Regions from separate parts of the Marinobacter sp. W-8 genome, predicted to be linked through region 1. Evidence: predicted binding sites of a transcription regulator. Region 1 holds the regulator's gene; the other holds the start of a gene.
The links. Region 1 encodes FliA, which starts transcription of late flagellar genes. Its sites were predicted from a motif close to CTAAAGTTTNNNNNNNNNNNGCCGNTAA; they were not measured.

Region 1 (15,602 bases):
CGGCCTGGACGCCATCTGGATTGAATCCGACAGGAAAGACCAGGCCCAGACGCTGGGTTACACCGTGGTGGATGCGAGCACCGTGGTGGCGACACATCTGAACCAGATCCTGCAGAAACACGCTCATGAATTGATCGGTCACGAGGAAGCCCAGAAGTGGCTGGACCAGCTGGAGAAGATTTCGCCCAAGCTGGCGGAGGAACTGGTGCCGACCACCATTTCCATCAGCATCCTGTTGAAAGTGTTGCAGAACCTGTTGAAAGAAGAAGTGCCGGTGCGGGATATGCGCTCCATTGCTGAGGCCATCGTGAACGTGCATCCGAAGAGTCAGGACCCGAAAGTATTGACCACGGTAGCCCGCCAGGCGCTGCGCCGGATGATTGTTCAGAGTATTTGTGGCAACGACGCCGAAATCCCGGTTATCACGTTGGATCCAGACCTGGAACAGTTATTGCTGAAGTCTGTACAGCAGAGTCAACAATCCGGCGGTCAGGATGACATTGGTCTGGTGCTTGAGCCCAACATGGTGGAAAAGCTGCAACGATCCCTTCAGGACAGCGTGCAGCGCCAGGAAATGCTCGGCAAGCCCGCCATCCTGCTGGTTTCAGGGCCCTTGCGGCCAGTACTGGCGAAGTTTGCCAGCTACGGGGTAGAGCGTTTGCATGTGCTTTCTTACCAGGAAATCCCGGATAACAAACAGATCACGATAGTCGCTTCTGTGGGTCAATAAACCGACGGAGCATCGCGGAAAGCCAGAGTGCTTGCCGGTGGGAGGATGAAACAGCATGAAAGTAAAACGGTTTTTTGCGCAGTCCATGGCTGAGGCCCTGAAGCAGGTAAGCCACGAAATGGGGCCGGATGCCGTTATTCTGTCTAACCGCCGGGTTGATGGTGGTGTTGAGATCGTGACGGCACTCGACTACGACGAAAACATGGCGCGCCAGCGTCTGGGTGAAAGAGCGGTTGAAGCCACCAACGGCTCCCGCCTGGCAGAGATGCAGGCTGAGCAGCATCGTCGGCTGGAAGAGGAGCTGAACCGGTCCCGCAGTCGCATTCGTGAGGTTCGGGAAAAGCGCGCAGGAAGTGGCGCCTCAGGTGGCGTGGCGTCGTCCTTGTCTTTCGAGACGGCCGGTTTTCCGGCGTCACGTCCCAGTGTTGAAACGCTGACAAAGCCAGTTGCGGGTAGCGAATCTGGCGCCGGTGGCTATGCCGATGAACTGGCCAGTATGCGTGCCGAAATCAGCTCTCTGCGTGATCTGGTCAGTGGTAAGGCTGCGACTGCCACGCTGGCCGGTAACAGCGCAGTTCAGCAACGCTTGGCCGAACGGCTGCAGGAGTTCGGTTTGGGCGCGGAGCTGGCCGGCTCTCTGTCCCGGCGGCACCGGGCAGGGCGCCTGGAAGATGGCTGGAAGCAGTCGCTGAAAATGCTGGCGACCGGCGTTCGTACCGGTCGCGAAGACTGGCTTGATGCCGGGGGAATCTATGCCCTGGTCGGGCCGACCGGGTCTGGCAAAACCACCACCATTGGCAAACTGGCGGCTCGCTACGTGCTGGAGCATGGCCCGGATTCGTTGGCTCTGGTGACCACCGACCGCTACCGTGTGGCCGCTCATGAGCAGCTGTTTGTGTTCGGCCGCATCCTGAATGTGCCCGTGCGGGTGGTGGATGAGAGCCATTCCCTGGATGACATTCTTGATGAACTGTCGGATCGACATCTGGTACTGATTGACACTGCCGGCCTGACCAGTGCCGACCGTGGTTACCAGGAACAACTGGCGGAGTTGGCTCGCAGCGATCACAATATCCGTACACATCTGGTGGTCTCCGCGACCAGTCAGCCACGTATCATGAAATCCGTGTGGCATTGCTATAAGATGGCAAACCTTGCAGGCTGCATCATGACCAAGATTGATGAAGCCCTGACCCTGGGCGAAGCGCTCGGATTCGTTATGGAGACCAGCTTGCCGGTGGCCTGGTACACCGATGGCCAGAAGATACCGGAAGATCTCCAGAGGGCGGAGGCTATCCCGCTGGTGCGTTTGGGCGTAGAAAGGCTCAAGGCCGTGCAGAGCGCGCAGGCAGTCGCCGAAGGTGCCTGAGCCTCGTTGGCGGCACAATAAAACACCGGCACGCGTGCCCGTACAAGAACGTAGTAAGAGACTGATAACAGTATGAGCAGACCACATCCGGTTCAGGTGATTGCGGTTTCCGGCGGCAAGGGCGGTGTCGGCAAGAGCAATGTTTCGGTCAATCTCGGTATCGCCCTGGCCCAGAAGGGGCGCCGGGTTGTCTTGCTGGACGCGGATCTCGGGCTCGCCAACATCGATGTGTTGCTCGGCATTACCGCTAATCGAAATCTGCAAGACGTACTCAGCGGCGATTGTGATCTGAAAGACGTGCTGGTGAATGGTCCTGGTGGTATCAAGATTGTACCGGCATCCTCCGGCACCCAGCGTATGACCCAGCTCAGCGCCATGGAACATGCCGGCCTGATCAACGCTTTCAGTGAGCTGGGCGACCAGATTGACGTCCTGATTGTGGATACCGCCGCAGGTATTTCTGAATCGGTGGTCAGCTTCCTCAGGGCCTCGCAGGAACTTCTGCTGGTGGTCTGCGACGAACCTACTTCCATTACCGATGCCTACGCGCTGATCAAACTGATGAACCGGGATTATGGCACCAACCGCTTCCGTATCCTGGCAAACCAGGTCCGCAATGAGCAGGAAGGCCGCCATCTGTTTGAAAAACTGACCCGGGTCACCGAGCGTTTTCTGGATGTGGCACTACAATATGTAGGTATCGTGCCTTACGACGAGGCCGTCAAGAAAGCCGTCCAAAGACAGAAAGCGGTATTGGATGCCTATCCGAGGGCGAAAGCCTCGCTGGCTATCCGGGCTCTGGCCGAAAAAGTGGATAGCTGGCCTTTGCCGTCCTCTCCCAGGGGGCATCTCGAATTCTTCGTGGAGCGGCTCGTCGAAGTCTGATCTGAATCCAGTCCTACAAGAAAACCGGATACATGACATTGGCGAAAAATCTGGGAATTTACCATCAGGCCGGCGCCAGGAGCCCTTCAGCCCTGATCGAAGAGCATGCGCCGCTGGTCAAGAAAATCGCCCTTCATCTCATGGCCCGGCTGCCGCCATCAGTGCAGCTGGAAGACCTTATGCAGGCTGGTATGGTTGGCCTTCTGGAGGCCGCGCAGCGCTATTCTTCCGGCAAAGGTGCCACCTTTGAAACCTACGCAGGGATTCGCATCCGCGGCGCCATGGTGGATGAGATCCGCAAAGGCGACTGGGTGCCTCGCTCAGTGCATCGCAACGCCCGGCGAATCGCCAGTGCTATCAAACAGGTGGAAGATCGTACCGGGCGCGAGGCCCAGGATGCCGAAGTAGCGGAAGAGCTTGGCATTGGTCTGGACGAGTATCATGCCTCACTCGCCGACGCTAACAGCGGTAGACTTTTTAGTCTTGATGAACTCAATGAATCCGGCGAGCTGCCGATAGAAGAAGCAGAAGCGAGTGATAATCCGCTGGACGGTATTGCTTCAGGCGCTTTCCAGCGAAGTCTCGCAGACGCCATTGAGCAGTTGCCTGAGCGTGAAAAACTGGTATTGAGCCTGTATTACCAGGAGGAGCTCAACCTCAAGGAAATCGGTGCGGTGCTTGGGGTCAGTGAGAGCCGGGTAAGCCAGATTCACAGCCAGGCGGCGTTGAGACTTCGCAGCCGGTTGGCCGAGTGGCGGGATGGTGACAACGACTGATCGGCCAGGTGCTGTGTTTCGCTTTCAGCAAGCTGTGTAGCTTTTGGTAAACGATGCTTTACAACGTGCGCAAACACCACACAATAAGCGCTTAAGGTAGCAGCCTGCTAGACTTCCAAAAGGCTGAATGAATTCCGGGTGTTACTGACTGGAGGTCCCATTGGACAAGAACATGAAAATTCTCATTGTGGATGACTTCTCCACAATGCGACGCATCATCAAAAACCTGCTGCGAGATCTCGGCTTCACCAATACGGATGAAGCAGACGATGGCAACACCGCGTTGCCCATGCTCCGAAGCGGCAAGTATGACTTCCTGGTGACTGACTGGAACATGCCCGGCATGTCGGGCTTTGACCTTCTGAAGGCTGTCCGTGCTGATGAAAACCTGAAGAACCTGCCGGTTCTGATGGTAACGGCAGAGGCCAAGCGGGACCAGATCGTGGCCGCGGCTCAGGCCGGGGTGAACGGATATGTGGTCAAGCCTTTTACGGCAGCTGTGCTCAAGGAAAAGATCGAGAAAATCTTCGAACGAATCCAGTAACCAGAGGTCGGATGGCTCGCCATGAGTGATACCAAACAGAACCATCAGGGCCTTGATCCGGAGGTGGCGGAGAAACTTCAAAAGCAGGCCTCCGACCTGGCTGAGAATGTAAACGCCGGGAATTATGCCAAGGCGATGACCCTGATCAATGAACTGAGCGAGGTTCGCGATCAGAGTCTGTACCGGGAAGTGGGGCGACTGACCCGCAGCCTCCATGAGGCAATCCGGAACTTCCAGATAGACCCGCGTAATGCCGAGCAGAAAGAAGTGCTGTCGAAGATGAGCGACGCTTCTGACCGTCTGGCCTATGTGGTTCAGATGACCAGCCAGGCGGCGAACCGCACCATGGATCTGGTTGAGGAAAGCATGCCGGTGGCTCACGCCATGCGGGATGAAGCGGTTGCCCTGCGGGATGAGTGGCAGCGTCTGCGCCGTCGTGAAATGGAGCCTGCGGAGTTTCGGGAGCTTTACGGTCGCATCGACAAGTTCTTCGCTGGCCTGACGACAGACTCCGACAGTCTGTACCAGAACCTGTCGGAAATCCTTCTAGCTCAGGATTTTCAGGATCTTACCGGTCAGGTTATCCAGAAGGTCACCGCGTTGGTGAAAGAGGTGGAAGACAACCTTCTTGGTCTGGTGGTGATGGCCAGCCACGTTGATCAACTGACCGGCACAGTGCATCAGATTGAAGAAAAAGAAGAATCGGCCGAAAAAGGGGTAGGGCCCCAGATCAAGGCCGATGAGCGGGAAGATGTAGTTTCGGGACAGGACGATGTGGACGATCTGCTGTCCAGTCTCGGATTCTGATAATAAAGAGGGTGACGCATGGCGTTAGATGCTGATGAAGAGATCCTGCAGGACTTCCTGGTAGAAGCCGGCGAGATACTCGAAAAGTTGTCGGAGCAGCTGGTGGATCTGGAGCAGCATCCCGATGACAGCGATCTGCTGAACGCCATTTTCCGTGGCTTCCATACCGTGAAAGGGGGCGCAGGCTTCCTTCAGCTGGAGGCACTGGTTAATTGCTGCCACTCTGCGGAGAACGTGTTTGATATTCTCCGGAATCACAAGCGCAAGGTAACACCGGACCTGATGGACGTGGTGCTGGAGGCGCTGGACAACGTTAATGCCATGTTCGAAGAAGTCCGCAACCGGGAAGAACCGACGCCCGCGCCGGACGAACTGATTGAAGCTCTGGATGCACTCGCCAAACCCGAGTCCGAGGATGCACCGGCGGTGGAAGCACCAACCCCGGCACAGGAGCCGTCGTCTGCGGATGTCGGACAGCAAGGGGATCAGGGCGATATCACTGACGAAGAGTTCGAGCAGCTGCTGGACGCGTTGGCGGATGAAAAATCCGATGGCCAGAAACCGGTCGGCAACGAGCAGGTGAGCACCCCGGCAGAATCCGCCGGCGGCTCAGACAGTGATGAGATTACCGACGATGAATTTGAGGCCCTGCTGGATCAACTCCACGGCAAGGGCCAGTTTGCCGGCGCGCCTGCGGAAGATGAAGCGCCCAAGGCAGATATCGACACCAGCGGTGGCTCGGAGAAATCATCCGGTGACGCCGATCTGATTTCCGACGACGAATTCGAGAACCTGCTGGACGAACTGCATGGCAAGGGGGCAGGCCCAAGCGCGGGGGCTGCCGCAGGTGAGCCCAAGCCTGCGCCGGCTCCATCAAGCAAGGCCGAACCAGCCCCGGAACCAAAGAAAGCGGAAGCCAAAGCCGAGAGCAAGGCCGCTGCCAAGCCGACCCCTGCGCCTGCACCTGCCCGTGAGGCCGCACCAGCGGGCGAAACCACGGTTCGGGTTGATACCAAGCGCCTGGACGACATCATGAACATGGTGGGCGAACTGGTGCTGGTGCGTAACCGCCTGCAGCGTCTGGGTTCCGAAAGCGAAGACGAACACATGCACAAGGCAGTGGCCAATCTCGATGTGGTGACCACGGATCTGCAGGCTGCCGTCATGCAAACACGGATGCAGCCGATCAAGAAAGTTTTCGGCCGTTTCCCCAGAGTGGTGCGCGACCTGGCCCGCAGTCTGAAGAAAGAAGTGAATCTGGTCATGCACGGTGAGGAAACCGACCTGGATAAAAACCTGGTTGAAGCTCTGGCCGATCCCCTAGTGCACCTGGTGAGAAATTCCGTGGATCATGGTGTCGAGGCACCGGACGTACGGGAAAAGGCCGGCAAACCTCGCGCTGGAACCGTGACTCTGTCGGCGGAGCAGGAAGGCGACCATATTCTGCTGTCCATTGTCGACGACGGCGCCGGTATGAATCCTGATGTCCTGCGCCGCAAGGCGGTCGAGAAGGGCCTGTACGATCAGGATGCGGCAGACCGCCTTACCGATAACGAATGCTTCAATCTGATTTTTGCGGCCGGTTTCTCCACCAAGGACCAGATTTCCGATGTCTCTGGTCGGGGGGTCGGCATGGATGTGGTGAAAACCAAGATCGGCCAGCTCAATGGACAGATCAATATCATGTCCGAGCAGGGCAAGGGCACCAGCATTATCATCAAGGTGCCGCTGACCCTGGCCATTATGCCAACGCTGATGATCATGCTCGGTGACCAGTCTTTCGCGCTGCCGCTGGTGAATGTGGTGGAGATTTTCCACCTGGACCTGACCAAGACCAATATTGTCGACGGCAAAGAGTGCATTGTCGTGCGGGACAAAGTGTTCCCATTGTTCCATATCAAGCGCTGGCTGGTGCACGGTGCGGCAGGTCAGGCCGAGCCGGAGAATGCGCACGTGGTGATTGTGGCCATGGGCACCAAACAGGTCGGCTTTGTCGTTGATCAGCTGATTGGCCAGGAAGAGGTGGTGATCAAACCTTTGGGCCGGGCCCTACAGGGGACGCCAGGAATGGCCGGCGCCACCATCACCGGTGATGGCCGTATCGCCCTGATTATTGATGTGCCGAGCCTCCTGCAGCACTACGGCTGAGCAGGAATTTCCGGGATTGTGTAGGAGAAATGGATGACAGTTTCTGTCCTGGTCGTGGATGATTCGGGCTTTTTTCGCAAACGGCTGACGGAAATCCTGACGGCCTCGGGCCAGATTAAAGTGGTAGGCGCCGCCACCAACGGGCGGGAAGGTGTCGAGCTGGCAGAAAAACTGCGCCCCGATGTGATCACCATGGATTACGAGATGCCGGTGATGGACGGCATCTCTGCCGTGCGCGAGATCATGCGCAAACATCCCACCCCGGTTTTGATGTTCTCGTCCCTGACCTATGAAGGTGCCCGCGTTACCCTGGATGCCCTGGAAGCCGGGGCAGTGGATTTCCTGCCCAAGAACTTCGAGGAAATTGCCAGGGACACCAGTCAACTTCAGAAAATCCTTATCCAGCGTATTCTGGATGTGGCCGGTAGTCGCCCGGGTGCCCGATCGGCGCCTGTGGCCCCGAGGCCGGCGGCACCGGCTGCGGAACCTCGCCGTGAACCATCCGAGCGCGCCGGTTCGCGCCTGCACCGCCCGGTAACGACGGAACCCCGTAAAGACCCTGCGGCCTCCGAGCCGGTTCGTAAACCCGCCAGAAAAACGGCTGCCAGGCACTACAGTGTGGTAGCCATCGGTACTTCCACCGGTGGCCCCGTTGCACTGCAAAAGGTGCTCACGGCGTTACCGGCTTCGTTTCCCGCGCCTATTGTGCTGGTTCAGCACATGCCCGCCAGTTTCACTCCGGCCTTTGCCGAGCGGCTCAACAAGTTGTGTCGCATTGAGGTGCGCCAGGCCGAGGACGGCGACGTGCTTCGTCCGGGGCTGGCCCTGCTGGCGCCCGGTGGCAAGCAGATGATGATTGAAAGTCGCGGCGGGCAGGCGAAAGTGCGGATTCTTCCGGGCGATGACCGCTTGAATTACAAACCCTGTGTGGATGTTACCTTCGGCTCTCTGGCCAGGAGCTTCCCAGGCAAAACCCTGGGTCTGATCCTCACTGGTATGGGTTCCGACGGAAAGGAAGGCTGCAGGATGATGAAGCAGTCCGGTTCCGTGATCTGGTCCCAGGATGAGAAATCCTCCGTCATCTATGGCATGCCGATGGCTGTGGCCAAAGCCGGACTGAGCGACGAGATTCTGGCGCTGGAGGATATTGGCGCGCGGCTGGTTGAAGGTGTGAGCTGATGGATATTCTGAGCCTGCTTGGAATCATCCTGGCGTTCGTGGCCATCCTGGGTGGCAATCTGCTGGAAGGAGGCGCTGTCAGTTCGCTGTTCAACGGCCCGGCCGGGTTGATCGTGGTGGGCGGAACTCTGGCGGCGACCATCCTGCAAACCTCCTGGCCGATGCTCAAGCGTGCCTTCGGTCAGGTTCGCTGGGTGTTTATTCCGCCCTACATCTCGCTGGAAGATGGCATTGGCAAGGTCATCGACTGGAGCGTCAAAGCCCGCAAACAGGGCCTGCTGGGCCTGGAAGGGCTTGCGGAGAGAGAGCCCGAGCCGTTTGCCCGGAAAGGGCTGCAGTTGCTGGTTGATGGTGCCGAGCCCGAGTCCATTCGCAGTATCATGGAAGTCGACCTGGAAACCCGGGAGCAGCGCGATCTGGAGTCGGCTAGAGTCTATGAGGCCATGGGTGGGTATTCCCCCACGATCGGTATTATTGGCGCGGTGATGGGCCTGATTCAGGTCATGACCAATCTGGAAGATCCCCAATCACTGGGTGGCGGCATCGCCACGGCCTTTGTGGCGACCATCTACGGCGTTGCCCTGGCCAACCTGTTGTTCTTTCCGGTGGCCAATAAATTGCGGGGCATCATCAAGGAACGCACCCGTTATGAGGACATGATGATCGATGGCATTATCGCCATTGCCGAGGGCGAAAACCCGAAATCCATCGAATTGAGACTGCGGGGCTTCCTGCAGTAATTCCGGGCCAGGGCTTCCTATGCGCCGTCGCAGACCACCCCAGGATGATCTCCACAACAAGGAACGCTGGCTGATTTCCTACGCGGATTTCATCACGCTTCTGTTTGCCTTTTTCGTGGTGATGTACTCGGTATCGTCCGTGAATGAGGGCAAGTACAAGGTGCTGTCGGAAACCTTCACCGGTGTCTTTAACGCCCCGCAGCGCTCATTGCAACCGGTCACCGTGGGCGGCCAGCCGGTCCGGGCGCAGCAACAACAGCATGAAGATGTCATTCAGCCGCCGGTTACCGAGGCGCCCCGTAATCCGGAACTGGATGCCGAGGGTCGCACCGAGGCTTTGCGAACCATGGCCAACCAGCTTGCCATGGAATTCGACGAATTGATCAATCAGGGGGTGGTGAGTCTGGAAACCAGCAGCGAGTGGATTGAACTCAATCTGCCGAACAGCATGCTCTTTGGCAGTGGTGATGCTGAGCCCCATTACGACTCTTTTGAAGTCATTGAAAAGATCGCCAGTGTACTGCGCAACCGCGACAATGCGGTCAAGGTGGAAGGCTTTACCGATAACCAACCCATTCGTACCAGCCGCTTTCCGTCCAACTGGGAACTTTCGACCGCCCGTGCAGCGGCTGTCGCCCGGATGTTGATGATGGAGGGCATTGAGCCAGAGCGCCTGGCAGCGGTGGGTTATGGTCAATACCAGCCCGTGGCCCGCAACGACACCGAGGAGGGCCGGCGGCGTAACCGCCGGGTGGTTCTGCTGATCTCCCGGGATGCAAGCATCCGGGGGGCGGTGCGCTGATCACCTGCAGGTGGCAGATGCGTATGGCTGAGCTGGCACACTTCCTGTATTACCTGTTGTTCATCGTCCGAATCGGCAAGGGGTTGCCGTAAAACCATCGATTCGGCTTTCAAGTTACCCGTATCCTTGCCGATAAGTTGAACAGAGGCCGGCGCATGACGCCAAGCTGAGCCGTTACCGGAGAACATAACGTGCGTATCTGGGCTGTAGCCAATCAAAAAGGTGGAGTGGGGAAGACAACCTCTGTGGTCGCCCTGGGCGGACTGCTGGCCCAACGTGGCAAGCGTGTGCTGGTGGTTGATCTGGATCCGCACGGATCGCTGACCAGCTGGTTTGGTTATGACCCGGATACCATCGCCCACAGCGTATTTGACCTGTTTCAGCATCAGGGCAAGGTTCCTGAAGGCCTGCCGGCGCAACTGATCACCGATACCGGTTGCCCCGGGCTGTCGCTGCTGCCTGCCAGTACTGCACTGGCCACCCTGGAGCGTCGGATGATTGGCGTTGAGGGTATGGGGCTGATTGTCTCCCGTGCCCTGGCCCAGTTGTGGGATGATTTTGACTACGTGATTCTCGACAACACGCCGTCACTGGGCGTGCTCATGGTGAATGCACTGGCCGCTGCCCAGTACCTGGTGATTCCGGTACAGACCGAGTTTCTGGCCATCAAAGGCCTGGAACGAATGCTGCACACCCTGCAAATGATCATGCGCTCCCAGAAGAACGAATTACCGTACATGATCGTTCCCACACTCTATGATCGCCGGACCCAGGCTTCGGTCAAGAGCCTTAATCTGTTGCGCAAGACCTATCAGGATACCCTCTGGCGTTTCGCCGTACCGGTTGATACCAAATTCCGGGATGCCAGCCAGGCCGGGGTTATTCCCTCGCAACTGGATGCGGAAACCCACGGTGTCCGGGCCTACGATCATTTGTTGGACGACCTCCTGAAGCGAACCGGTTCCGTGAAGGAGCGTCAGCATGGCTGACAGAAAAATGACGCAACTGGCTGCGTCGGAAGCGGCCATTGCCAGTTATCTGGATGAATTGCTGCATACCGCCACCAGCACTGCGTTGCAGGAAGAACAGATACAGCCTGAGCCGGAGCCGTTAGTGGCGCAACCGGAACCGGAGCCGCCGAAACCGGTAAAAACCGAAGCAAAGCCTGTCACCAGAGCCCGTCCTCGCCCAATCGTTCAGGCACCTGTGGTGGAACAGAAAGCGCCGGAGCCGGTTCAGACGGAGGCGCCGGTCACGGCCCCGGGCAACGATGGCGAGGTGCCACCGGCGCGCCCGGACTGGTCGGAAGAGCCGTTCGAGTGCCTGATTTTTACGGTGGCCGGGCTGCAGTTGGCGGTGCCGCTGGTTCTGTTGGGCGCCATCCATCGTATTGAAGAAGAGATCCGGCCAATTCCTGGCAGTCCCCGGTGGTACATGGGGATACGGCCGGATCGGGACCACAACCTGCGGGTTGTGGACACCGCCGAGTGGATTATGGCTGGCCGGGTACCGGCTGGTGCCCGGGACAATTATCGGTTTGTGATCCGGCTGGATGACAGTGAGTGGGGGCTGGCCTGTGACGATGTGGCCCAGTCTTTCACGCTGCGGCCGGATGAAGTGCGCTGGCGCACAGCGCGCAGCAAGCGCCCCTGGCTGGCGGGCACCGTGGTTGACCACATGTGTGCGTTGATCGATGTGCGCACCATGGCGCATCTGCTGGTGCGGGCAGAGCGTGAACACCATCTGGATCTGAGTTAAACAGGTCCGTTACTCAATGAAACCGTGTGAGGCTGGCACGGTTTGTGCCCTTAACTATAGTATTGGGCACTGATGATGAATTTTTGACGATCAGGTTGCCCGCCGGGCAGCCGAGAAGGAGAGAGTGCTATGGCATCCCCGAGCGGACAGCAAAATCAGGCCCAGGACGATCAGGTACTGCAGTACGTGACTTTCCGCCTGGATGACGAAACCTATGGCATCAACGTGATGCAGATCCAGGAAGTGCTGCGTTACACGGAAATCGCGCCGGTTCCCGGAGCCCCGGATTATGTGCTGGGGATCATCAACCTGCGGGGTAACGTGGTTACGGTCATCGATACTCGTCGCCGGTTCGGGTTGGCGGACGCGGAAGTGACCGATGCCACCCGGATTGTGGTCATGGAGTCGTCCAGCCAGGTGATGGGCATTCTGGTGGATTCTGTGGCAGAGGTGGTCTATCTCAAGGCCAGTGAAATTGAAACTGCACCGAACGTGGGGAACGAGGAAAGTGCCAAGTTCATCCAGGGCGTGTGCAACAAGAACGGCGAGCTGATCATTCTCGTCGAATTCGACAAGATGCTGTCAGACCACGAGTGGGCTGAAATCGCGTCGCTGTAACCGGCTTTTCACAGCGCAGTGATGGACGTCTCCCGGGGTCACCAACAACGGAGACGTCCATTATGAGTTTCACCATTCCCTCCTGGCTCCCCTGGGGCCTGACCGCTGCAGCCATCACTCTGGTTCTGGTTCAGGGTGTTATCCATGGCCGGCGTATCCGGGCCTTACAGGCTTCTGTCAAGCAGCGTTGCGATACCCTTGGCCGTGAACTGCATGCCACTACCAGTGGCAGCCTCGGCGTGGGGCAGCGCCTGGTAGCCTGTGAGCGGCAGATTCATGAGCTCAAGAACACTCTGGAAGAAATGCGGCAGAATGATCCGTTGCGAATTTCCTACGACGAAGCCGCGCGACTGGTTGATCTTGGCGCGGATATCGACGATCTTATGAATACCTGCGGAATTTCCCGTCCGGAGGCCGAACTGGTATCTGCCCTGAAGCGGCGACAGGCGGCCTGATCCGGCGTTTTATCGGATGCTGCTGAATGAAGAAGCTCTATCAGAGGGCCGTTGAGGCCCTCGCTGTTGTTTCCCGCCCCGATTTCGTTTCCGGTGCCGATCTCGTCCCCTCCATCACCGGCCACTCAATCCCCAGAGAAGAAACGGTTCGACACCTGCTGAGCCTGATGCCAGAGATCGAGCCTGACCAGGTCGTCATGCACGTTGGGGGCGGCTCAGGTTATGTGACCGCCGTGCTGGCGGATCTGGCTCACCGGGTGGTCTATGTTGACCGCAACCCGGCGCTGGTGGAGAAAGCCCGCGAGCGCTTTTTTAAGCACGGCGTCCATAATGTGGATGTCATTGAGGCCTCGGCAGATACCGGGCTGGAACTGGACGCGCCCTGTGACCTGATTCTGTGTACGACCTTCATCCAGGACCCCAAGGCGCTTCTGCCGAACCTGCGCGAGGGCGGGAACCTGGTGTGCCTGGAGGGTCGGGCGGGGCCGGTGCCCAGTGTCGCCATGTTCCAGCGCAGGGGCGACAAGCTGGAGCGGGTCAGAACCCTGGGCTGGGTGGATTTCAACCGTAACTCTGAACAGATTCTGATTGATCTTGGCGCGGTCTCCGAAGCGGCACTGGCGGATGCCCGCACCGAGGCGGCGACCAAAAACGAACGGGTACTGGATGTCCTGCGTCGCCGGTTGAATCTGGAAGAGATTGATCTCTACCGGTCTCTTGCCCAGCAGCGGGGCATGACGTTTACCGATGGTGATGACGTACTCAGTCATCTGAATACGGACCTGTTCCGGCGTTTTTCCCGAACCTTTCTGGATCTCTCCCGCGTGATCCCGGTGTCGGAAGAGGACAGCACGTTGACCGTGGTCACCGACGACCCGGATGCACGTACCGATCAGATGGAACGGCTGACACCCAAGCATCGAATTGTCTGTCTGCTGGTGACACCGACGGACTTCCGGCGGATCTGGTCGGCGCTGGATCTGACTGTCAAGGGCAGCCGCTTTGTGGCGGAGCATGGCGTGTCGGTGGGCAGCACCGAAAAACCGGATACATCGGGCAAGGATCTGCTCGGCAAGGACAGCAACAAACACATCAGCCCGTATCTGGTGTCTGTGTATGAGGCTATTCTGCTGGATGCCGTCAGCGAGAAGGCCAGCGATATTCATATCGAACAGTATGAGAACCGGGTGCGTATTCGCTTGCGGGTGGATGGCGATCTGCACGATTTACCGCAATACCAGTTGTCTGCCCGGGAAATTCGTGGCGTTATCAACGTCATCAAGCTCCGGGCGGAGTTGAATATCGCTGAGCACCGGTTGCCTCAGGGTGGGCGTTCCAGGCTGCAGCTCGGAGACACCTCCTACGATTTGCGGATCCAGACCCAGCCCTCACTGCACGGTGAGAATGCGATTATCCGTCTGTTGCCGCAAACCGGTCGGGCAATGACCATCGCTGAGTTGGGGATGTCATCGGCCATTGGTTCCCGTTATCAGCGCCTGCTGGATAACCCGGCGGGTCTGGTGCTGGTGGTCGGGCCGACCGGGTCTGGTAAATCCACCACACTCTATGCGGGCCTGCAGACCCTGGCTGATGATGGTCGCCGTAAGGTGATTACCGTGGAGGATCCCATCGAGTACTCCATCGACAACATCCAGCAAACCCGGGTACGTTCTGAAATCGGATTCAGTTTTGCCGATGCCATGCGGGCGTTTGTTCGGGAAGACCCGGATGTCATCCTTGTCGGTGAAATCCGGGATCAGGAGACCGCGCTGGAAGCCATTCGCGCCTCTCAGACCGGTCACGTGGTACTCTCCACGCTGCACTGTAATGACGCCGTGGATTCCTTGCAGAGACTTTACGACCTGGGCGTTCATCCCAACTCCATCGCCGGCGAATTGTTGGCAGTGATTGCGCAACGGTTGGCGAAGCGAATCTGCAAGCATTGCCGCAAGCCGGCCAGGCCCGATCCTGCCATTATGGCGGAGGTTTTCCCGGACGGTGCGCCGGCGGATTTCCGGTGTTTTGAAGGGGAGGGTTGCGACAAGTGTAACGGCCGGGGTACCCAGGGTCGGGTTGCGATTGTGGAGTACATGGAGGTGGACTCGGATATCCGTAATGCCATCTCCAGTCAGCCTCCCATCGGGGAGCTACGATGGCGAGCGCTGGATGCCGGCCTTGTGACCATGCGGGATAGTGCCCTGGATCATGTCATTGAGGGCATCATTCCGCTGGCTGAGTTGCCCCGCATTCTGCCCAGGGAGCGCATGGCTCCGGAAGTTCGTGGTGGTCGCAGGAGTATCGGATGAAAAATACCATATCCAACAACAAGGCAGCCCAGCGCGAGCCGGCAGAGGTAACCTATCGCGAGGAGCTGGACAAACTGATGTCCATGGATCCGGGCCCGATGCCTCCTGGCTGGCTGATGTCGCCCCGGGGCGTCGAGAAGTTTCTGCTGGGCGATGAAAAACTGGGTATAGAGCGTAAGTTTGTCGCCGACCGGGCTATGGTGGTCCGGATCATCATTTCCCTGTGTACGTCCCGGGGATGCTTGCTGGTGGGGGAGCCGGGTACGGCCAAATCCTGGCTGTCGGAGCTGCTCGCTGCGGCCATTTCGGGGAATTCCACGCTGACCTTGCAGGGCGGCGCCATCAGCCAGGTCAGCCAGTTGCTCTACAGCTGGAACGAAGCTCTGCTTCGCACCGAGGGCCCCAGCCGCAAGGCATTGGTGCCAACACCGCTGTTGCGGGGCATGATGGAGGGGCGTTTGGTGCGCTTTGAAGAAATTGCCCGC
Region 2 (15,602 bases), 1.1 Mb from region 1:
GGGAAGTCGATCAAGGGGTACAAGAATGTATCGTTCAATGAGCCCTTTTTTACCGGTCATTTTCCGGACAATCCGATTATGCCGGGTGTCCTGATTATTGAAGCCATGGCGCAATTGTCGGGGATTCTTGGTTTTGTGACTGTGGAACGGAAACCGTCGGACGGCGTGGTACAATATCTGGCTGGATCCAGTAAAGCGCGTTTCAAGCGCCCCGTTTTACCGGGTGACCGCTTGGATATGGAGTCTGAGTTTATCTCTGGCAAGCGCGGTATCTGGAAGTTTGATTGCCGTGCCCTCGTTGATGGCGAGGTGGTATGCGTGGCAGAAATACTTACCGCTGAGAGAGAAGTTTGATGGCGACAAATGACTGGTCGGGTGTCCATCCTCAAGCGATTGTGGACCCGTCAGCCAAACTGGCGGATAACGTGACGGTTGGCCCCTGGAGCTATATTGGTCCGGGGGTGGAGATTGGTGAAGGCACCGAGATTCTCTCTCACGTGGTCATCAAGGGGCCGACGGTAATTGGCCGCAACAACCGAATCTTCCAGTTTTCCAGCATCGGCGAAGAATGCCAGGACAAGAAATACGCTGGTGAGCCGACCACGCTGGTCATTGGTGATGACAATGTTATCCGCGAGAATTGCACTATTCATCGTGGCACCATTCAGGACCGGGGTGAGACCAGGATCGGTAATGGTAATTTGCTGATGGCTTATGTGCACGTGGCCCACGACTGTATTGTCGGCAACCATACCATTCTGGCCAATTGTGCCACGCTGGCAGGGCATGTATCGGTAGGAGATCATGCCATTCTGGGCGGCGGTACCATGGTGCATCAGTTCTGCCATATCGGGCCCCACAGCATGGCGGCCGGTGGCAGTATCGTGCTCAAGGATATTCCCGCCTATGTCATGGCGAGCGGCCAGTCTGCCCAGCCTCACGGTATGAATGTGGAAGGGCTGAAGCGACGTGGTTTTGCCAAGGATACGCTCCTGAGTCTCCGCAGAGCCTACAAAGTGGTTTATCGCCAGGGCCTGACGACCGAGCAGGCCATCGAAGAGCTGGAGCGCAACTTTGCCGATGTTCCTGAGGTTCTTCCGCTGATTGACTCGCTCAAGGGAGCGGATCGCGGCATCATCCGTTAAGCCAGCCGGAGGCTGCTGGTGACACATCGACAGGCCAATTCGGCCACATTCTCAGGGCGAACCATCGCCATCATTGCCGGCGAGGCATCGGGAGATATTCTCGGTGCCGGACTGATTCGTGCGCTAAGAAAGCGTTACCCGAAGGCTCGTTTTGTCGGCATCGGCGGTGATGAAATGATTGCAGAAGGCTTTCACTCGCTGGTGCCAATGGAACGGCTTTCCGTGATGGGCCTGGTGGAAGTGCTCGGGCGAATCCGCGAGCTGTTCAGTATCCGTGCGCGCTTGCTGGATTATCTGTTTACTACCCCTCCGGATGTTGTGATTGGAATCGATTCGCCGGACTTCACATTGGCCATCGAGCGTCGATGCCGGGAAGCGGGCATCCCGTCGGTACACTACGTAAGCCCTTCAGTTTGGGCCTGGCGCCAGAAGCGTATCTTCAAGATTGCCAAGTCTGTCGACCTTATGCTGACGTTGTTTCCCTTTGAAGCCCGTTTTTATGAGGAGCATCATGTGCCGGTGTCTTTTGTGGGGCACCCTCTGGCCGACAGGATAGCGCTGGAACCGGATACTCTGGCTGCGCGGAAAAGTCTTGGTCTGGAGACAGATAAACCTGTGCTGGCGGTGTTGCCGGGTAGTCGGGGTGGTGAGGTTGAGCGCCTCGGCACTCTGTTTCTCGAAGCGTCCCGTTGGCTCCAGGCACGTCGCCCGGATCTGCAGCTGGTTATTCCCTGCGTCAATCGGGATCGTGAGCGGCAGGTGCGTGAGCTGGTTGAATCCCTGGAGGTGAGCTTGCCGGTCACGCTGGTTCGTGGTCGGTCGAGGGAGGTGATGGCTGCCAGCGATGTGGTGCTGCTGGCGTCGGGTACCGCGACACTGGAGGCGATGTTACTGAAAAAACCGATGGTGGTAGGTTACCGGCTCAGCGATTTCAGTTACAAGATACTGTCCAGATTGGTCAAGGTTCCCTGGGTGGCGCTTCCTAATTTGCTGGCCCAGGAGCAACTGGTGCCCGAGTTGTTACAGGACGACGCAACGCCGGAGAAGTTGGGGGCGGCGGTTCTGGAAAGGCTGGAAAACGAACAGGAGCGCGACAGGCTGCATCAGGCGTTTCTGGAGTTGCACCAGACGCTGCGCCAGGGCGCCGACGAACGTGCGGCGGAAGCGGTGTCTGAGCTGCTGGAGTCCCGAAGCTGATGGCGGCCAAGGCATTACCTCCTTTTGAATGTTCCTATCGCGGCTCGCTGCTGGCCGGTGTGGATGAAGTGGGGCGCGGCCCGCTCATCGGAGCGGTTGTGACGGCCGCTGTGATTCTTGATCCAGCGCGGCCTATCCCCGGGCTGGCGGATTCCAAAAAACTCACCGAGAAGAAGCGCCTGCGCTTGTACGACGATATCCTGGAGAACGCGGCGGCCTGGAGTCTGGGTCGATGTGAGGCCAGGGAAATCGACGAGCTGAACATCTACCAGGCGACCATGCTGGCCATGAAGCGGGCTGTTGAAGGGCTCTCGATAGCCCCGGAGTATGTTCTTGTGGACGGGAACCGGTGCCCGAAGTGGCGCTGGTCTTCCGAGCCCGTGATCAAAGGTGATAGTCGGGTTGAGGCAATCAGCGCTGCCTCCATTTTGGCAAAGGTAACGCGGGATCGGGAGATGGAGGAACTGGATGTCCGGTTTCCGGGTTTCGGTCTTGCCCAGCACAAAGGGTACCCTACGCCTGTGCATCTCGAGGCGCTCAATCGCCTTGGGGTGACTCCGGAGCATCGCCGATCCTTTAGGCCGGTACAGGTGGCGCTGGATACCGTCGGGGTTTATGGAGGATCCTCCGCGCCTGTGCAGGAGCTAAACTATCCTGCCGATTTATTTGAAAATATGGATTGACAGGGTGCGGGGCCGGCGGTAGTATACGCGCCACGTTGACAGGGGTAACCCGGTTAACAAACAGTTTGATGCGGGGTGGAGCAGTCTGGTAGCTCGTCGGGCTCATAACCCGAAGGTCGTTGGTTCGAATCCAGCCCCCGCTACCAATCCAGAAAAGCCAGCTTTTGCTGGCTTTTCTCATTTCCGGGGCCAGTGTTTTATTCTGACCCTGTTTCTTGCAAGGCAGGCCAGTTTTACTGGTCTGCCTTTTTTGTTTCCGCTTCTCTGCGATGCGCCGGTGTCCCCTCAATTCTTTGCGATTTCCGTCTTGCATTATGATGACGGAAAAATGACGATTTTTTATCTATAAAAATGACGTTTATCGCATCATCATTCGCGCCGATTTTATAGAATTTCACAAAATCGACGGAAATATGGTGGTTCATAACCGTGAAACGCGTCATTTATATGTCAAAGGCATGGATTGCCGCGTTGTTGGTAGGGATGGTGCTCGCGGGTTGCGGCGGCGGTGGTTCCGGCGGTAGTGAATCCGCCACTCAATCTGGCAGCCTACCCGATACCGGAAGTAGTGTTGGCAGTGCTCAGCCGGCTGCAGAGCGCTCAGCTGTATTAAGCTGGTCTGCGCCTATGACTCGTGTGAACGGTGAGTCGATCGCGATGGGAGAACTGGACAGATACGTGATTCGCTATGGGCAGGATGCTGACGATCTGTCCAGAGAGATCACCGTAGATGGTGCCAGTGGTGAGGCAGAGATGTCCTATGTGGTCGATAACCTTGACGCTGGTACCTGGTATTTCACGATTCAGGTTCAGGACACTGCCGGTCTTCTGAGTGAGCCTTCTGAGCCGGTCAGCAAGACCATCCAGTCTTGAGCAGGCATGCCGGTTCAGAACATCGGGTCTGCGATTGGTAGCTTCAGGGTGAAAGTGGTGCCTTCGCCCGGCCGTGAGTCTACGCTGATCTCGCCTCGGTGTTTTTCCACCACCGTTTTAACGAATGAAAGCCCCAGGCCGGTCCCATGCGCTCCGGCTATCTCGCTGCGCTTCTGTCGATGATAGCGGTCGAACAGTAACGGCAGCTCCTCCGGATCAATCCCATAGCCCTCGTCTGATATGGCCAGACAGGCCAGATGCGCTGCCTGATAGACGTGAACGCTGACTGCGGAGTCCGGGGGGCTGTATTGCACGGCGTTGGTCAAAAGGTTGATGACGGCCCGTTCCAGAAGTTCGGCGTTGCCTTTCAGCCAGAGGTCTTCGGTACCGTTCAGCACGATCGAAATGCCTTTTTCCTGGGCCTGCTCGCACACACTGTCCCGAGCGTTCTCAACAATCGCCAGAAATTCGCATTCGTAGAACCGGGTTTCGGTCAGTTGCTCGGCGCGAGCCAGCTGCACAAACTCTTCGGCCAGATGATAGCTACGCCGCGCCAGCCGCCCCAACTGGTCGAGTTGGTTGGCGTCAATATGGCTGGGATCCCGTTTCAGTTGTTCAATCAGGGCCAGCTGAGAGACCAGAGGTGAGCGAACATCGTGTGAGATGAAGTCGATCGCCTCACGATGCTGCCGTTGCTGCTCCCGAAGTTCGGAGATGTCTGAGATGTTGGCAATAATGCCAAACTGGCGACTGTTTTGCAGGGCAAAAGGTGCCAGGTGGATGAGAAAATCTTTACCGTTCAATGTCAGGTCTACGGTTCGGCTTTGTCTCAGGGTCAGCGCCTCTGAAATGGTTTCGAACCAGGGCGGCAAGTCCCGGGGGTCGTGGCCATCAAGGAGGGTGGCCAGGGGCATGCCGCTGAGGCTTGGCATAGGCTCGCAAAACCAGTCTTCAATGTGACGGTTGGTAAACCGTATAACGCCTAATTCATCGGTCACGATGATGCCATCGGGCATGTGCTCGAAGCTGTGGCGAATAAACGCCTGCATTTCTGCTAGCTTCTGGGTGGCAATGCGCACTTTCTCGATCCGGGCCGAAATGTTTTCCCGGGGCCCCTTCTGGCGTTCACTGTCTGCATGGGGCTCCAGCTCCAGCTGGTTCAGATAGCGCTGGATGACCTCCCGACTGAGGTCGTTCGGCAGAGTCAGGCCGAGCAGGTAGCTGGTGCCGCCACGAATCAGTGTTATCCAGCTTTGGTTCTGCTGGTGTTCCCATCGTCCTGGCGTCTCCGTGGGTGGGGCCTGGGCAAGGGTCATTTCCTGTACTTCCAGCAAGTCATCCTGCTCTGCCAACAGCCATCCGGGTGGGTGGAGCAGCGCCCGCAAGTGAGTCAGCAATTGTTGTGGATGTCGGTTTGAAGGCTCTGGCAGGGACAGTCGTGGCGTTCTGGCCATTTCGTCCAGTTGCCGGTTGAGAAAGCGATTGGTCATGGCGAGCCGGAGTGCGCTGGCGATGGGCATGGCGGCCATCGGCAGCATCAGGGCGTTGGCTACGGACAGCTGAACCCGTGCCCCAATCAGCAGCAATACATAACCGGCTACCAGTCCTGCGGCAATGGTCGCACATGCCAGCAGGGTGGCAGCAGGGCGCAGGCGAGGCAGAAGCAGAGCTAACAACAACAGTACGAGCAGGTTCAGTGCGGGTGCGGCCCAGGGCTCCGCCGGCACGATCAGTATATTCTGCTTGCTCGCGGAATAGACATTGGCATGGAATTCCACCCCGGACATTGGCCGGCTCAGACCGGAAAACGGCGTGGGCAGTATGTCGCCAAACCCCGCGGCGGTAGCGCCGACCAGGACGGTTTTGCCGGCAAACTCCTGCGGTGAGGGCGGGTGGCTAAGCACGCTCGCGTAGGAGTAGGTGGGTAAGGTGCCGGCCCCGCCTGCCAGGGGCACCAGCCGATAATCCTCCCGGACGTTGATGTAGTTCGGCAATTGCGCCTGCATCTGATTCGACATTGGCAAGTGAGCTGCGAGTGACAGGGTCGGCCATAACCGGCCGGCAAGGCCGTTGTACAGATAGAGCCCGCGGGCGACGCCATCAGTGTCCAGCTCGATATGGGCATGCCCGATCGCCCCTGCGACACCTGCCAGGCTGGGTGTGGGGAGTTGTTCACTGATCAGCCGCTCCCGGGTTGGAGCGGTAAGATAGGCTGGCAGAACAACGTTGCCATGGCGGGCCATGGCGCTAGCCAGTTCCTCATCGCCCGGCCCGGCTTCCGGAAACAGGATGTCGAGTACAATGGTTTCTGCGCCCGCTTGCCGCAAGGTGTCGATCAGCGAGGCATGAAGACTTCGGTCCCAGGGCCATCGGCCAACCTGTTCCAGGCTGAACTCATCAATGGCAATGATGGCCACCGAATCATCCATGGGCGCTGGCCAGGTTGTGATCGCCCTGTCATACATCCAGTCATTGATTCGACTCGGCAGCTCCGTTGTCTGAATCAGTAGCAGGGTGGTGACGAGTAGCAGGCCCAAGGACCACGGTGTTGTTGTTATCGGTAACCAGTCCCTTCGCATCGGCCTTTTTGTCGTAGAAGGTTAGTCGAGATACAGCTCCCTGCCCGGGCCCCAGCGACTGGCAAGAGGGCCGTCAGAAAGCGCTTTGACGCGGACAAAATACCTTCTTCCGGGAATCAGGCGCAAGGCCGCAGTGGTATCGGCGATATCGGCTTCCTTGATGATATTGCGAAACGCCGGCTCTTCAGCCAGTTGCAGACGGTAATCCGTGGCGGTGTCGATGTTTTCCCAGAACACCCGAACCTGGCTGTCCAGATAGTTCACGCTGATAATCCGAACCGGAGGCAGGGTACCGTTAACCACGATCTTGCGTGGTTCGGAGGTAGCAACAGAGCTGCCTCCTGCCTCCGTAACCACGCGCCAGTAATACTGGCCGGGGCTCAGGGGGCGGGAAGGAAGCGCCTGGCTTTCCGGCGCCCACTCGCTGGTTGTGATCAGTTGCCGGAAACTGTCATCCTCGGCGATCTCCACCCGGGCAACTTCGTTGGCGCCATTGAGCTGCCAGCGGAACTCCGGCATGTCGTCATTCACGCTCTCGCCATCGGCCGGAGCGGTGAGGTCGGGCTTTCTGGCCTGGAGGTCTACCTCAAGTTCGGCGGTGCCGGGCATTCCGGCGATACCGCGCTGATCAACCGCGGCGAGTTGGATTTCGTAGCGGCCGTTGTCGAGTTGGGCGATGTCGAAACGGGTTCCGGCTATATCCCGGCTCTGCACCCAGGTGCCGGATGCCTGGTCAAAAATGTCCAGCCGGTAGGCCGGGTAACCGCCTGCCTGCCAGGTCAGTTCGGCCGGAAGCTGCGTGAGTACCGATGGCAAAGGATTCATGGTTGGCGCCGGCGGAAGCTGTCGAATATTCAGCGCGCCTCCGTTGGCGGTGGAGACGCTCGCGCCATAGCCGGCTGGAATGCGACGGGTGTTGCTTGGCTGGCCGAAGTCCACCACGCCTTCGGTAACCTGCACGCTGCTGCCGTTGCTGCTGGCTTGCATGGCAAACACCGTACCCCGGACGGCGGCGACAGCGGAGGGCGTCTCGATTTCGAAGCGGGCCCCGCCTTCAATGACCGGGCGAACCCGGGTGTGAACCTCACCTCGTTGCAGGCGAAGCCGGGTGTCGACCATGCCGGATTTGCCATATTGGGTGAGCCGATTGAACATGAGGCGGGAGTTGGGGGAGATCCGAAGTTCCGAGCCGTCGGCCAGTTCAATGGTTGCTGATCCGGCTCCTGAGAGTATTTCGTCTCCAACCCGGACGATCGAATCTTCGGACAGCGGGAGTTTTCGCCCATCCATGCCGGAGATGTGTTGCACGTTGCCGATGACCGCGATCACCCGGGCCGGTTCGGGTTGTTTTTTAAGCCAGTTTACTGGAATGCGCAGGGTATCCCCGGTGCCAAGTTCCGCGTTGCTGGCCAGACCATTGTGCTGCAGCAGTCGTTGGCGTGTGGCCTGCTCGGATAGCAGTGTCTGGGTTACGCTCGCCACCGTATCTCCCTGACGCAGGGTATAAACCCACTCCGGGGCATTGTCCCGTTGCTGGCTGCCAGATACCGCCGACCCCCGTGCGATTGACAGCTCCGCAACGGTGGTCGCTGGCACCATGACCACCAGTGCAAGGAAGGTCAGGATCTTCAGGTGCTTGCTCAGAGCGTCAGGCATTTGCAGTGTCATCGTTCCGAATTTCGTTTGCGTCACCGGGCTTGATGGCTTCGAGCCGATAGCCACGCTGGTAGATGGTCTTGATACGAAATCCGTTTTCAGGGTTGAGCCCGAGCCTTCTGCGAAGGCGGCTCATATGAGTATCCACCGTGCGGGTGTTGATGTCCCTGGTTAATCCCCATACCCGCTCCAGCAGCATCTCCCGGGTGAGCAGGCGGCCCTGGTTCTGGAACAGGAACAGCGTCAGGTCGAAGTCCTTGTCGGTGAGCGTGAGTGGCTCGCCATGCAGGAGGATAATGCGCTGGTTGGTATTGATCTCAAAGGGCCCGTAGACCAGCACTTCCTTTTCACTTTCCGGATTGCTGCGCCGGGCCAGTGCATTGATGCGGGCGACCAGTTCAGCCGCCCGTGCCGGTTTGGCAATATAGTCGTCGGCGCCGGCATCCAGGGCGCGAACGATGTCGGTTTCACTGTCACGCTGGGTCAGGAAAATGGCGGGTACGGGCCAGTTAAGCTGTGCCCGGATGTTCTCCAGTACCTCGATTCCGGTCATGTCCGGAATCTGCCAGTCCAGAATAATCAGATCATAACTGCGGTGCAAAACGGCACCGAGAAACGATTGGCCGGTCGGAAAGCTGTCACAGTGATGTCCTTTCTCTGAAAGGATGGACTGGATGTGCTGCGCCTGTTCGTGTTCGTCTTCCAGCAGAGCAATGCGCATTAAGCCTGGCCCTCGATCGTGTTGCCTGGTTTATATACCGTAGCGCAGAGCCCTTGGTCAGACCCTGCAGTGTCGGGGATTATCCCAAAAAATGAGTTCCCGTTCAGTATCGTTATGTAGAATTCCGTAAGTCCACCGAAGGCCGGCCGTTGTGGTCATCAACTGTTTGTCGGCAGCCGGGGAAATTGCTGCAGCCCCAGAACCAGCCTTTTTTGCTTTTACGTCGTACCAGTGGCGACAAACAATGCGGGCAAGGCACCGGTTTCTGGCTGGTGCCGTCCTCGGGTTGATGGTCCTCCAGGGGGCGGGTGCCCTTGCAGGCGGGGTATCGGGTGCAGGCAAAAAAAGCCCCGAACTTGCCTTCCCGTTCAACCATCGGCGCCCGGCATTTCGGGCAGTGAATGGCGGTGCCTGGTGTTTCTGTATTCACCAAACTCGCAGCGGGCGTTTGCGCCATGAATCCGCGGATTTCATTCTTGAGGGCCTCCAGAAAGGCTCTGGGGTCCTCTTCACCACGGCGAACGCCTTCGAGAGTGGCCTCCCAGACAGCGGTGCGATCCGGCGTACGAATGGATTCCGGTAGCGCCGCGATCAGGGTTTTACCCTTGTCAGTGGCGCGGATGAAGCGTTTTTCCCGGAACAGGTAATCGCGCCGGAACAGCGTATCGATAATGGCTGCACGAGTCGCTTCGGTGCCAAGGCCATCGGTTTCACGCAGTGTTTTTCTCAGCTCGTTGTCGGCGACAAAGCGGGCAATATTGGTCATGGCCGATAGCAGCGTGGCATCGGTGAAGTACTGTGGCGGCTGGGTTTTGCGCTCGCTGGCGTGGGCCTCGTTGCAAAGCACCGGTTCATCTTTGTCCAGTCTGGGCAATGGTGCTTTTTCAGGCTCCTGCCCAGGTTCCCGCTTGCGGATTTCCAGCGTTTTCCAGCCTGGCTCGATCACGGCTGTCTCGGTGGCGCGAAAGCGATAGTCCTGAATCGCGACCGTCAGCCGGCCTTCCCGATGCACGGCGTCAGGTGCAAACTGCATCAGATAGAATCGACTGATCAGATCGTAGATTTTCTGTTCGGCCGAAGACAGCTTGCCGTTTGGTGCGGGCCGCACTGTGGGAATGATTGCGTGGTGGGCATCCACTTTTTGGTCATTCCAGGCGGCAGAGCGGCGGTCTGTCTCTGTTGTCTCGCAGAATCCGGACAAATCCGGTGCGACACGGGCGATGGCGCGAATCACGGCCTCCCGGTGACCGAAATGCTCCTCTGGCAGGTAGCGGCTGTCTGACCTTGGGTAGGTAATCAGTTGGTGGCGCTCATACAAGTTCTGGGCGGTATCGAGCACATCTTTGGCGCCCATCCGGTACAGACGGCCGGCCTCGATCTGCAGTGCAGACAACGACAGTGGCAAGGGCGGCGGTTCCGGGCGGTCGCGGAACCGGGCCTCGGTAATTCGGCCCGGTCGACCGCTGATGGCGGCGACAATCTGCTCGGCCACCGACTTGTCCAGCAGCCGGTTTTCCTCATCCAGATGGTCCTGAAATTCGTCACCGGGTAACCAGCGAGCAATGAACGGTCGCTGGTCGGCCTCCGGCTCGCTGGCCTGGAAGGTGGCTTCGACCCGGTACCAGGGCCTGGGCTGGAAGTGCTCGATGGTGTTGTCTCGATCCACCACCAGGCCCAACACCGGAGTTTGCACCCGACCCACGGAGAAGACGCCCTGTTCGCCCCGGGTTTGATAGCTGAGGGTATAGAATCGGGTGAGATTGATGCCATAGAGCCAGTCGGCCCGCTGTCTCGCCAGCGCAGAATGGGACAGTGGGCGGAACTCCCGGTTGTCTCGGGGGGTCTGTATGGCGCGGGCTACCGCCTTGGGGGTAAGGTCGTTGATCAGTATCCGTTTTACCGGTGCCTTGGTGCCGAGATAGCGCAGGACTTCGTCGACCAGTAGCTGGCCTTCACGGTCGGGATCACCGGCGTGGGTAATGAGATCGGCCTTGCGAATCAGAGCTTCGAGCACTTTGAATTGCAGGCGCACGCTGTCTTTGGGCACCAGTTGCCAGGGTTCGGGGAACATGGGCAGGTCTTCAATGCGCCATTTTTTCCAGGCCGGGTTATAGCGGGCCGGCTCGGCGGGCTCCAGCAGGTGGCCTATACACCAGCTTACCGTGGCAGCATCCGGTCCTTTGCCGCAGCGTATCCAGCCCTGGCCTTTCTCGTGGGGGCCGGGAAGTGCGGCGGCAATGGCTCGGGCCAGGCTTGGCTTTTCGGCGATGTACAGGTGCATGGCTATCTGGGGTTGGTTGCTGGCAGGGGAATGTGTCGCTTTGGGGCTTTTGTGTCAAGGGCTTCGGGGTTCCGCGGCGTACTGTAGTAGACTGGTTAAACAACAGGTCCGTGCATTGATGCTTAAAGTCCGGAGTAAGTGAGTTATGAAAGTACAGAAAAGCATAGAGGAGAAGCTGGCCAATGGCTTTGATGCCAGTCTGATTTCGGTGGAAAACGAGAGCCATATGCATTCGGTGCCACCCAATTCTGAAACCCATTTCAAGGTAACGCTGGTGTCGGCGGATTTTGAGGGCCAGATGAAGGTGCGGCGTCATCAGGCGATCTACAAGGTTCTGGCGGATGAACTGGCGGGGCCGGTGCATGCTCTGGCATTGCATCTGTATACGCCGGAAGAGTGGACGGCCAGTGGTCAGGCATCCCCGGCTTCGCCCAACTGTATGGGCGGGTCGAAAGGTGATGCAGCAATGGAAAAGAAGCTTCAACAAGGAGCTAATGGATGAGCCAGTTTTTCCAGATTCACCCGGAAACACCGCAAAAGCGTCTGATCAAGCAGGCGGTGGAGATTTTGCGCAAGGGTGGGGTGATTGTGTATCCCACCGATTCAGGTTACGCCCTGGGCTGCCACCTTGGCGACAAGCAGGCGGCAGACCGTATCAAGCGGATTCGGCGCCTGGACGACAAGCACAACTTCACCCTGGTGTGTCGTGACCTGTCAGACATCGGGGTTTATGCCAAGGTAGACAATACCCAGTACCGGTTACTGAAGAATTTCACGCCGGGCCCCTACACCTTCATTCTGGACGCGACCAGCGAGGTGCCTCGCCGGTTGCTGCATCCCAAACGGCGGTCTATCGGCATCCGGGTTCCGGACAACGAGATTGTTCGGGAATTGCTGGGTGAGCTGGGTGAGCCGATTATGAGCAGCACCCTGATTCTGCCGGGTGAAACCGAGCCGTTGACCGATCCTTACGATATTCGCGAGACCCTCGGGCATGAGCTTGATCTGATTATTGATGGCGGCTTCTGCGGTATGGAGGCTACCACGGTGGTCAACTTTACCGGTGATGTGCCTGAAGTTACGCGGGTGGGTAAGGGTGATCCGGCCCCGTTTCAGGTTTGATCTGATTAGCAGTTACCCCCGGGCTTCAGGCCCGGGTATTCAGGCTGAAGGCGTAGCGTTGCTGCGCTGTGACACCCGTCTCGGCGGGTGTGGCGGTGCGTCGAAGGCTGTCATAGCGGTGGATGACATCTTGCAGTCCATTGAACTGCTGGTTTTCGCTGAGCAGTGAATCCAGCAGGGAATTATTCACGCCATAAGCCTGATTAAGCTTGAGCGCATTATCCATAAAGTGCAGGGTGGGTTCGGTCACGCTCAAGCGGCTTAACGCCTCACCAAATCCCCGGTTGTTGTTGAGATCCTGTTGTATCCTATCCCGCACCTGGTCGGGAATTTTGCCGTCCAGCTGAATGCTGCCTTGCTCGCTTTTGCTCACGCTCAGCGCCGTTGCCGGGTGTACGTTGTATTCGGCAAGTTTGTGCCGCAGAGTTTCGCGAACGTAGGACAAATCCTGGGCTACCGTCTGTTTGTACTGGGTCAGTGGCAATTGCCGGGTTTTCTGGCTGGCGGGGTTGCGATCCTGCCATTGGGACGGTGTGAAGCGGTCGTCAGTGCTGCTCTGGGGCTCGCTTGCGGTGGCGCCTTCATTGGTTTTACCGGCGGGTACGTCAGTGCGTGGCGCGCGGTTGTCCATGGCTTGCTGAAAGCGCGTGCTGGCCTGTAACAGTGATGTCAGCAATGACATGGTTATCTCCCCTGAAACGGAAAATCTCTGCCGGATACCACGGAATTAGCCCGTGTCGCATCAGGCCTTGCAGGTTTCGGGCCAACCTGCCTTGCCTTCGGGTTTGAATGTGCCGGGACGAATGTAAAACATTGCAAGGAATGACATAGCGGGCGCGTCCGGATGATCTGCGTCATAAAAAAATTGATGCATATCTATAAAGTTATGCGCCAATTCGCCGTCATTACTCTTGGATGTCCAGATCATCTTCCGTTGTCGGGGTCACATGAAAAAACAATACTCAATCCGTTTCCTGTTACTGGCAGCTCTGGCTGCGGCTTTCACCGTCATTCTCGTGTTTACGGTTGTTTACAGCGCGCAGTCCCAGCGAGCCCACCTCGAAGAATACAGCCACAAATACGTGGATGGTCTGGCAAAGTCCTTTTTCGATGGCCTGAACACCATGATGGTGACGGGCACCATTAATAACCGTGATGTTCTGCGCGAGAAGGTGATGGCTCCCGAGGACGTACTGGATGTTCGGGTGATCCGCAGCGATCAGCTGAATGCCATTTACGGTGCTGGGAATGCTGCCGAACAACGCCGTGAGCCGCTGGACATGAAAGCGCTGGATGGTGAACGGGTAGAGCACTATTCGGAGAACGACGCGGGTCGTGTCTACACGTTGATCGAGCCGGTTATTGCCAGCGAAAACTATCAGGGCGTGAACTGCCTCGGCTGTCACCAGGCCCAGGAAGGGGACGTGCTTGGCGCTATTCGGGTCGACTATTCTTTGGCGGAGAGCGACGCGCGCCTGCAGCAGCAGCTGATGGTGAGTGGCGGTATCCAGATTCTGATCTTTGTGGTTATTTTCATACTGACTACCGTAGTGTTGGGGCGCCTGGTGTTTTCCCGCTTACGTCGGCTGCACGACCGAATGGATGAAATCTCCCGCAATTCGGATCTCTCCATAGAGCTGGAGGTAACCCGAAACGATGAGATTGGCTCGGTCTCTCGTGCGTTCAATCGGATGGTCGCCAAGATCCGCGCCAGCATGCATACGGTGATGGACAACGCGGAACAGGTTGAAGCGGCGGCCCGCACCATTGCCGGTAAGGCAGAGACCACCGAGCAGGAAGTGCTGGCCCAGAAAGACAATACCGACCAGGTGGCCAGTGCCACCACCGAGATGGCCGCTTCCGCGGTGCAGGTTCGTGAGAACGCGGTGACTACCGCACGGAAATCGGCCGATACCACCAAGTCGGCAGAAACCGGAGAGCATCTGGCTCGAAATGCGGTTCAGGGTATTGAATCTCTGAATGCGGAAGTCCAGAACGGTGCGCAGCGCATTGAGCAGCTGGATCAGCGGACAACGGAAATGGCCTCACGGCTGGAGCTGATTTCCGAGATTGCCGACCAGACTAACCTGTTGGCCCTGAACGCGGCGATTGAAGCGGCCAGAGCTGGTGAGCAGGGCCGGGGATTTGCCGTGGTCGCAGACGAAGTCCGGGCGCTTGCCTCGCGCACGCAAACGTCGACTGAGGAAATTCGCCAAACCATTGAAGGACTGAAGAAAGAGGTGGTGGATTGTGTCGGTACCATGCGCCATGCCTCGGAACTTGCTCAGCATCAGGTGGATTCAATTCTGAAAGTGGAAACCGAGCTGCAAACTATTGCTGCAGCGGTGCGTGAGATCACGGGCCTGAATGAGGAAATGGAGAGTGCGGCTAACGAGCAGAGCGAAGTGTCGGACTCCATCAATCAGAATGTGATTGAAATCAGCCGCTCTGCTGAGCAGACCTCCAGCGATGCTCAGGAGGCCGCGCGGATTGCAGGGGATCTGCTGTCCATGGCGGAAACCCTGCGCAAAACCATCGAGCAGTTCCGCCTGTCCCAGGGCTGAAGTGTGCGATTTTACCGGGGCGTTCAGCCCCGGTGATCAGACACAAACGGATTGGTGGCTCGTTCCTGGCCGAACGTAGAGATGGGGCCGTGGCCACAGATGAAGTTCACGTCATCCCCCAGAGGGAACAGCTTTTCCCGGATGGAGTGAATCAGGGTGTTGTAATCGCCTTTCGGGAAATCCGTGCGGCCAATGGAACCATTGAACAGCACGTCACCCACCTGGGCCAGTTTTGAGCCTCGATGGAAAAACACCACATGGCCAGGGGTGTGGCCCGGCGTGTGCAGTACTTCCAGGGTTTCATTGCCAACGGTCACTGTATCCCCGTCTTCCAGCCAGCGATTGGGCGTGAACACCTCCGGCGCCGGAAACCCGAACATCTGTGCCTGCATGGCCAGGCCCTGAATCCAGAAGTTGTCGTCCTTGTGCGGGCCTTCAATGGGCAGCCCCGCTGATTTGGACAGCTCCGCCGTGCCGCCGGCGTGATCTATGTGGGCGTGGGTGAGAAGGATCTTTTCCAGAATCACGCCTTCGTCCTCGGCTGCCGCCAGAATGCGATCCAGGTCCCCGCCAGGGTCCACCACCGCTGCTTTGTGGGTTTCGGTACACCAGAGCAGGGTGCAGTTTTGTTCAAAGGGTGTGACGGGTACGATCTTGTACTTCAGCGACATACTGTTCCAGTTTGTTCAGATTTGATTTTGCGGTAGAGAGCATCCGGGGCAATGTCTGCTTCGTTGGGCCAGCAGATGGCTCCGAACTCATCAACTTTTGCTTGAGCAAA

Region 2: ACF8YQ_RS11250 (methyl-accepting chemotaxis protein) is a predicted target of FliA. The motif match lies at 13,136-13,163, and genes of this name have one in related genera.

The regions. Positions count from the first base shown of each region.
Region 1 is NZ_CP172297.1:1,285,321-1,300,922, forward strand. Features, by position in the region: gene flhA (flagellar biosynthesis protein FlhA) at 1-730, shown strand, start outside; gene flhF (flagellar biosynthesis protein FlhF) at 786-2,099, shown strand; gene ACF8YQ_RS05900 (MinD/ParA family protein) at 2,172-2,984, shown strand; gene ACF8YQ_RS05905 (RNA polymerase sigma factor FliA) at 3,017-3,760, shown strand; gene cheY (chemotaxis response regulator CheY) at 3,921-4,304, shown strand; gene ACF8YQ_RS05915 (protein phosphatase CheZ) at 4,326-5,111, shown strand; gene ACF8YQ_RS05920 (chemotaxis protein CheA) at 5,130-7,259, shown strand; gene ACF8YQ_RS05925 (chemotaxis response regulator protein-glutamate methylesterase) at 7,293-8,438, shown strand; gene ACF8YQ_RS05930 (flagellar motor protein) at 8,438-9,178, shown strand; gene motD (flagellar motor protein MotD) at 9,198-9,980, shown strand; gene ACF8YQ_RS05940 (ParA family protein) at 10,172-10,969, shown strand; gene ACF8YQ_RS05945 (chemotaxis protein CheW) at 10,962-11,738, shown strand; gene ACF8YQ_RS05950 (chemotaxis protein CheW) at 11,868-12,356, shown strand; gene ACF8YQ_RS05955 (DUF2802 domain-containing protein) at 12,419-12,811, shown strand; gene ACF8YQ_RS05960 (ATPase, T2SS/T4P/T4SS family) at 12,838-15,117, shown strand; gene ACF8YQ_RS05965 (AAA family ATPase) at 15,114-15,602, shown strand, end outside.
Region 2 is NZ_CP172297.1:2,416,944-2,432,545, reverse strand. Features, by position in the region: gene fabZ (3-hydroxyacyl-ACP dehydratase FabZ) at 1-354, shown strand, start outside; gene lpxA (acyl-ACP--UDP-N-acetylglucosamine O-acyltransferase) at 354-1,145, shown strand; gene lpxB (lipid-A-disaccharide synthase) at 1,164-2,342, shown strand; gene rnhB (ribonuclease HII) at 2,342-3,025, shown strand; tRNA gene ACF8YQ_RS11295 (tRNA-Met) at 3,095-3,171, shown strand; gene ACF8YQ_RS11290 (fibronectin type III domain-containing protein) at 3,473-3,898, shown strand; gene ACF8YQ_RS11285 (CHASE2 domain-containing protein) at 3,913-6,477, opposite strand; gene ACF8YQ_RS11280 (FecR domain-containing protein) at 6,499-8,133, opposite strand; gene ACF8YQ_RS11275 (response regulator transcription factor) at 8,126-8,854, opposite strand; gene ACF8YQ_RS11270 (DNA topoisomerase 3) at 8,967-11,135, opposite strand; gene ACF8YQ_RS11265 (BolA family protein) at 11,281-11,637, shown strand; gene ACF8YQ_RS11260 (L-threonylcarbamoyladenylate synthase) at 11,634-12,257, shown strand; gene ACF8YQ_RS11255 (hypothetical protein) at 12,283-12,939, opposite strand; gene ACF8YQ_RS11250 (methyl-accepting chemotaxis protein) at 13,205-14,821, shown strand; gene ACF8YQ_RS11245 (MBL fold metallo-hydrolase) at 14,845-15,492, opposite strand; gene ACF8YQ_RS11240 (DUF2442 domain-containing protein) at 15,483-15,602, opposite strand, start outside.